One region of the Psychrobacillus sp. FSL K6-1415 genome, then DNA from elsewhere that is predicted to be linked to it. Evidence: predicted binding sites of a transcription regulator. Region 1 holds the regulator's gene; the other holds the start of a gene.
What was found. The regulator Rex, encoded in region 1, represses fermentation and respiration genes when NADH is low (regulators of the CRP and FNR family bind a similar motif). The targets are predictions, from matches to a motif close to TTGTGAAATATTTCACAA.
Positions count from the first base shown of each region.

Region 2: a site for Rex is predicted at 1,469-1,486, ahead of MKY60_RS08770 (nitrate/nitrite transporter). Genes of this name have one in related genera too.

Region 1 is NZ_JBBOOQ010000001.1:3,585,510-3,588,940, reverse strand. It holds gene MKY60_RS17560 (ABC-F family ATP-binding cassette domain-containing protein) at 1-1,634, opposite strand, end outside; gene MKY60_RS17555 (redox-sensing transcriptional repressor Rex) at 1,765-2,406, shown strand; gene MKY60_RS17550 (CPBP family intramembrane glutamic endopeptidase) at 2,452-3,189, opposite strand; gene groES (co-chaperone GroES) at 3,377-3,431, shown strand, end outside.
Region 2 is NZ_JBBOOQ010000001.1:1,884,817-1,888,247, forward strand. It holds gene MKY60_RS08760 (response regulator) at 1-236, shown strand, start outside; gene MKY60_RS08765 (hemerythrin domain-containing protein) at 255-779, shown strand; gene MKY60_RS08770 (nitrate/nitrite transporter) at 1,556-3,070, shown strand; gene MKY60_RS08775 (ThiF family adenylyltransferase) at 3,255-3,431, shown strand, end outside.

The DNA of each region.
Region 1 (3,431 bases):
TCTAATGCTAGTTCTTCCATTTCTTCTTTTTTCTCTAGGTAATAGTCGTAGTCTCCAAGGAATAGGGTTGCATCCTCGCTTGCTAACTCAATAACCTTTGTTGCAATTCGGTTTATAAAATATCTGTCATGGGATACGAATATGATAGTCCCGGGGAAGTCGAGTAATGCATTTTCGAGAACTTCTTTACTGTCTAAGTCTAAATGGTTGGTAGGCTCATCGAGTACGAGTGTGTTCGCTTTTAAAAGCATTAGCTTTGCAAGAGCGAGTCTTGCCTTTTCACCACCGGATAGTGTAGATACCGTTTTTTGTACATCATCTCCTGAAAACAAGAAACGGCCTAATACAGTGCGGACATCTCGTTCATTCATCAACGGCCATTCATCCCATAGTTCTTGTAAAGCTGTTTTGTTGCCAGTTAATGCAGCTTGTTCTTGATCATAGTATCCAAATTGGACATTCGTACCATACTGGATTTTCCCATCAGCGGCATTTAATTGTTTCATAATTGTTTTTAGTAAAGTTGATTTGCCCACTCCATTTGGTCCAACGAGTGCAATGCGGTCTTGCTTGTACACAGAGAAGGAAATATTCGATGAAACAGTTTTGTTTGGATAGCCAACTGCAATTTGCTCCAGACGAAGTACGTCATTGCCACTTGGTCGATCGATAGTAAATCCGAAAGAAGCAGATTTTTCATCACCATCTGGGGATTCCATCCAATCTGTTTTCTCAATAACTTTACGTCTAGATTGAGCCATTTTAGTTGTAGAGGCACGGGCAAGATTTTTACTGACAAAATCCTCGAGCTTTGCTTTTTCCTCTTGCTGTTTTTCATACTTCTTTCTATCTAACTCATAGTTTTTTGCTTTTTGCGTTAAGTACGAACTGTAGTTGCCAACGTATCTTACTACATTATGCCGAGATACTTCGTAAACAAAGTTGACTACTTGGTCTAAAAAGTAACGGTCATGTGAGACGATAAGAACTGCACCGCTATAATTTTTCAGATAGTTTTCTAAAAAGCTTAGCGTTTGAATGTCCAAATGGTTGGTAGGCTCATCGAGGATTAGCAAGTCTGGCTTACTTAGAAGCATTTTTGCAAGTGCTAGCCTCGTTTTTTGTCCTCCTGACAATGCTTGGACAGGCTTATCATAATCATCTGGGAAAAACTGCATGCCGTGTAATATAGAGCGTATATCTGATTCGAAGCGATAGCCACCTGCCTCATTAAAGGCTAACTGTAATTCATCGTACGTTGCTGCCACTCTTGCATAAGCTTCAGTATCTTCATATATAGTAGGGTCTGCCATTTGTGATTCTAGGGAACGAAGCTCTTTTTCAGAGTTAATGAGATGACTAAAGATTGTCTTCATTTCCTCCCAGATTGTCAATTTAGATTCGAGACCTGCATGCTGTTCTAAATAGCCAAGACGAATATTTTTTGGCATAATTATTTCGCCTGAATCATACGACATTTCACCTGCTATTATTTTAAGTAGTGTAGATTTTCCGGCACCGTTTCTACCAACAAGGGCAACCCGGTCTCGATCCTGAACCTCTAGCTTTACGTTAGTTAATATATCTTCACCGTTAAAGGATTTTGTTATTTGATTGACTTGTAAAACAATCACAATTATTCGCACCTCAATTCTATCCTTAGTGTAATAGATAGGGCTTGTCGTTGCAACGCTCTAGGTTTACAATGGTAGAAATGTCTAGTAAGATAATAACGATTTGTTTGACTAAACTAGGAGGATTTTTATGAAGCCAGAAATACCGAGAATTCCTCAAGCAACTACGAAAAGACTTCCATTATATTATAGATTTTTACAAAGCTTTCATAATGCTGGGCACAAACGAGTTTCTTCGCAGGAATTGAGTGAAGCGATGAAAATCGATTCCGCAACAATTAGGAGAGATTTCTCTCATTTTGGTGCGCTTGGAAAAAAGGGTTACGGTTATGACGTTCCGACTTTACTTGAGTTTTTCCGTAAAACACTCGATCAGGATGAGGCTGCGAATGTTGCGCTCATTGGAGTTGGAAGTTTGGGAACTGCTTTTCTAAAGTATAATTTCCAAAAAAACCATAATACAAAAATTGTCGTGGCATTCGATACAAAGGCTCCGGTAGAAGGAACGACCATAAGTGATATTCCTGTGTATCATTCGAGTGTTATGCTTGAAAAGCTAGAGGAATATGGAATTGAACTGGTCATTTTTACTTTGCCAAGTCGATCTGCACAGCAAGTAGCCGATCAATTAGAAGCTTCTTCTATTAAAGGGATATTAAACTTTACACCAATACGTTTACAAACAACCGATGCTATCCGTGTACATACCATCGATCTTTCTGTAGAATTACAGACTCTTATTTATTTAATAAGAAATGAACTGACTGAATAACAAAAAAAGCCTTTGACCATAATGCTAACAGGTCAAAGGCTTTTATTAATGAAAAAATAGGAACTGCATATTTGAATATTGTTTAAGAAACTGTTGAATTTCCTCACCGTAAAATTGAACTAGCACAACAAATCCATTTAATAACATATGGGAGATAATTGATGCGATAATTCGCTTTGTCTTGTAATAGATAAATGCGAATATAAATCCGGAAACCGCATATAGTAGTATGTGCGTAAAGTCAAAGTGAATAATTCCAAACACAATTGCACTTACAGAAGCGGCTACAAAGAAATTCGTTTTTGGCAACAGAGTTCCGAAAATGATTCTTCGGAATATCAGCTCCTCTAATATAGGGGCAAAAATGACAATTGAAAAAATAGCTAATGGTACGGTATGGGCAATTTCTATAAACTGAGTTGTATTTTCTGATCCAGGATCCACACCAAATTTAAGCTCGATGCTTGCTGCAATACCCTGTCCTACAAATACTAGAAAGAAACCAGCAATTCCCCAACCGATCGTTTGGAGGGTTGGGCTTGGCTTACCATTTAGTGGCTTCAAGTAAGTCTTGTCTTTACGGATGATTAGCAGGGTGATCAATGTAGCGATTCCCATGCTAAGAAATACCCACCAACCAGAAATGAAAAGTGCTGGATTTTCCACTCCTTTAGCTTCTAATAGGGTATAAAGCTCTGGTAGGAACGGGACAAGTATACCTGAAGATAGTTGCATTATACAGTAAACGATTAAAATGTATATACCAGTTTTTTGTTGTTTCATAAACAGTTTTATTCCTCTCTATATGTACCTTCTTTTCTTATTGTATCGGAAATAGAAAATAAAAGAAAAAGATAGCTTCTTACTTGCAAAATGTTCTGTGATTAATTATTATTATAAGTGTGTTAGCACTCAAAGAGTAAGAGTGCTAATAATATTACATTTTACTATTTTAGGGAGGTAGTTTCACTTGTTAAGACCATTAGGTGATCGTATCGTAATCGAATTAATCGAAGCTGAGGAAA
Region 2 (3,431 bases), 1.7 Mb from region 1:
TAAAAAAAGATCAAAATATAGTAGACGACGATCCATTTAGAGTACTTTCCAAAAGAGAAATAGAGATTCTACCGTTAGTTGCAAAAGGCTATGGCAATAAAGATATTGCTGCAAAACTATTTATATCAGTAAAAACGGTAGAAGCACACAAAGCAAAAATAATGGAAAAATTAGATTTAAAAAGTCGTCCAGAGCTAGTTGAGTATGCACTGAAAAAGAAATTATTAGAATTTTAAAAAGTGAGGTCTTTAATAATGGCTAATGCTAATTTCCAAAGTCCCGTTCCAGCTATGAGAATATTAGAAAACGAACATCAATATTTAATGCACTTAATGAATGAATGGCATGCGATCGTTTTAAACTTTGAAAACGATGTATATGAGGAAATTGAAGCTCGTGCAGAGTTCTCGGCGCTACGTAAGCTGTTAATCGATTTCTTAGAGCCTCTTAAAAATCATACTGATAAGGAAGAAAAGTTCTTTTTCCCGTTATTAGGGCATTATATTGGAACAGAACAAGGTCCAATAGTAACTATCGAAGCAGAGCATGAAGAAATAGATGCATATATAGGTCATTTTTTACATCATACTAGAGCAGGTATAGATCATTTAAGCCTAGATGATATGAAACGAATAGCGAAGGACGCAGGTGAAGCCTTCGAAGTGTTAATGGTTCATTTTGTAAAAGAAGAATCTGTATTGTTTCCTATGACTGATCGAGTGATGAAAGCAGTGGACCAAGATAAATTATTAGAACAACTGAATACTTTAATTGTTTAAAATAACTCATTTCACTCTATGGGTTATTTTTTTCTATTTGTATTAAATTCACCACAGAGTGATGAAAACTAAAATACACATCGATTTCCATGGACACGGGTTCAATCCCTTGTGCTTAATGGTAAACACGATGAAATACAAGTAAACACTATCCTTTGCATTCTCCCACGTGAATAGAGAACAAAACAAAAGTAATTCAATTCTACACATTCAGTCTGTGAAATGGGAAAGTAATTTGGTGAAATTATCCATTCCGCAAGTAAAAGGTAATAGTCCGCAAGTAAATATAGGCTTTGAGCAAGTAAATTCTATACGACCGCAAGTAATCCACAGATGGGAGTAAGTAATTAAAAGGTGAGAGCAAGTAAAGATAAAATATGATTCAATTATTCTTAAAATATAAGAAAATAATTACTGAGTGTGGATGCGAATTACTTTTTAGTTCCTGCCAATGATATTGAAAACGCTAGAAACAGGTTTTGAACTTAATGGACCGACCTCATTTTTCCTGGTTACTATTGTTAAAATGATGGTGTTAAGTAAACAAACAATCGTATGAATACATACTTTAAACTTTAAAACAGGAGTCATTTTCAAAGAATGAGCATTCAGTAATTACCGTAAAATCAAGAAACTACATTAATATAATCTTTTTAGGGAATACCCTTGGCCGTTAAGGGGAGTCCCCTATTAGAAACTTTTCATATTTTAGTTAAAATAATAGTAGGGAATCAATACGTGAATCATTCAATACCAAATTAGAAAAGGTGATATGAATGATAAAGAAAGTCCAATTGCCGTTACAGACAATGAACTTAGTTTTAGGCTTTATGATTTGGGTAATCATTTCTTCATTACTTCCATTTATTAAAGAAGATATTGATATACCAGCTGATAAAATAGCAATATTGACTGCTATACCTGTAGTACTGGGATCTATATTACGTATACCGCTTGGTTATTATGCAAATGTAATTGGTGCAAGACTTGTATTTCTTATTAGCTTTGTACTACTAATGTTCCCCGTGTTTTATATAAGTGAAGCTTCAAGTTATATAGATTTAATAATCGGGGGTCTATTTTTAGGGGTTGGGGGAGCAGTTTTCTCTGTAGGTGTTACATCATTACCTAAATATTTTCCGAAAGAAAAACATGGTTTTGTAAATGGTATTTACGGAGCAGGAAATATAGGTACTGCTATTTCTACTTTTGCAGCTCCAATGATTGCGACTCAAATTGGTTGGTCTTTGACAGTTAAATTATATTTAATATTACTATTAGTATTTATAGTTATTAATATTTTTCTTGGAGATAAACATGAGGTGAAAGTAAAAACACCTATAATCGAACAGATTAAAGGTGTTTGGAAAAATGATAAGCTTTGGTTTTTCTCTTTATTCTATTTCATAACTTTTGGTTCGTTTGTGGCATTTACTGTTTATCTACCGAATTTCCTAGTGAGTAACTTTGAATTAGATAAAGTCGATGCAGGTTTAAGAACTGCTGGATTTATCGCAGTAGCCACAGTTTTTAGACCAGTTGGTGGGTGGTTAGGTGATAAATTTCAACCGCTATTCCTATTGATGGGGGTATTCTCTGTTTATACAATAGCTGCAATATTATTAGCTTTCTCTCCATCTATAATGCTATATACAATTGGATGTATTGTTATAGGAATTAGTGCAGGAATAGGAAATGGTGTAATATTTAAATTAGTACCATTTTATTTCAATAAACAAGCTGGTATTGCCAATGGTATTGTTTCGATGATGGGTGGTTTAGGTGGATTTTTCCCACCACTATTATTAGCGACGATTTTCTCAATAACTGGACAGTACTCAATAGGATTTATGCTACTATCTTCTGTATCTTTGGCAAGTTTAGTTTTAGTAGTATTTATGTATTATCAAGATAGATTAAAATTAGCTCAGGAAGTTTTCAAATCAACTGGTCAAGGAATTATGGTAACAAACACAGCTGGTACAATTGTTACAGTTAACCCATCGTTTACACAATTGACAGGATTTAGTGAGGAAGAAGCTATTGGGAAAACTCCTAGAATCTTAAAATCTAATCGTCAAGAAAAAGCATTTTATGATGAAATGTGGAAGTGTATTCAAAAAGATGGGATGTGGCAAGGTGAGATTTGGAATACCAAAAAAAATGGGGAAGTATTTTTGGAATGGTTAAATATTAGTGCAGTTAAAGATGAAACAGGAGAAGATGTTAGATATGTTGGAACCTTTACTGATATAACTGAACACCGGACCAACGAGGGCAACCAATCGTAAAGATAGGGGGCCTTCCCCTATTTTAAATATGCTTTTTACTCAGTATATGTCTAGCTCCAGCGCCTAGCCCCTCGAGTCGCTTTAGGATTTTAGAAAAGGCAAAGAACGCCTTTGCGTAAAGTCCTTCCAGCGATAGTCGGGGCTAACATTGACGCTTGCGCTTTTCTTAAAAGGAAGTGTTTTAATGGAATCGCGATATTCAAGACAACTATTATTTAAACATATAGGAGCATCTGGTCAAAAACATTTAAGTGATGCAAAAGTGGCGGTTATTGGTTGTGGAGCACTTGGTTCTGCAATTGCTGAAACATTGGTGAGAGCAGGAGTTGGTACAATTTATATAGTTGATCGTGATTATGTA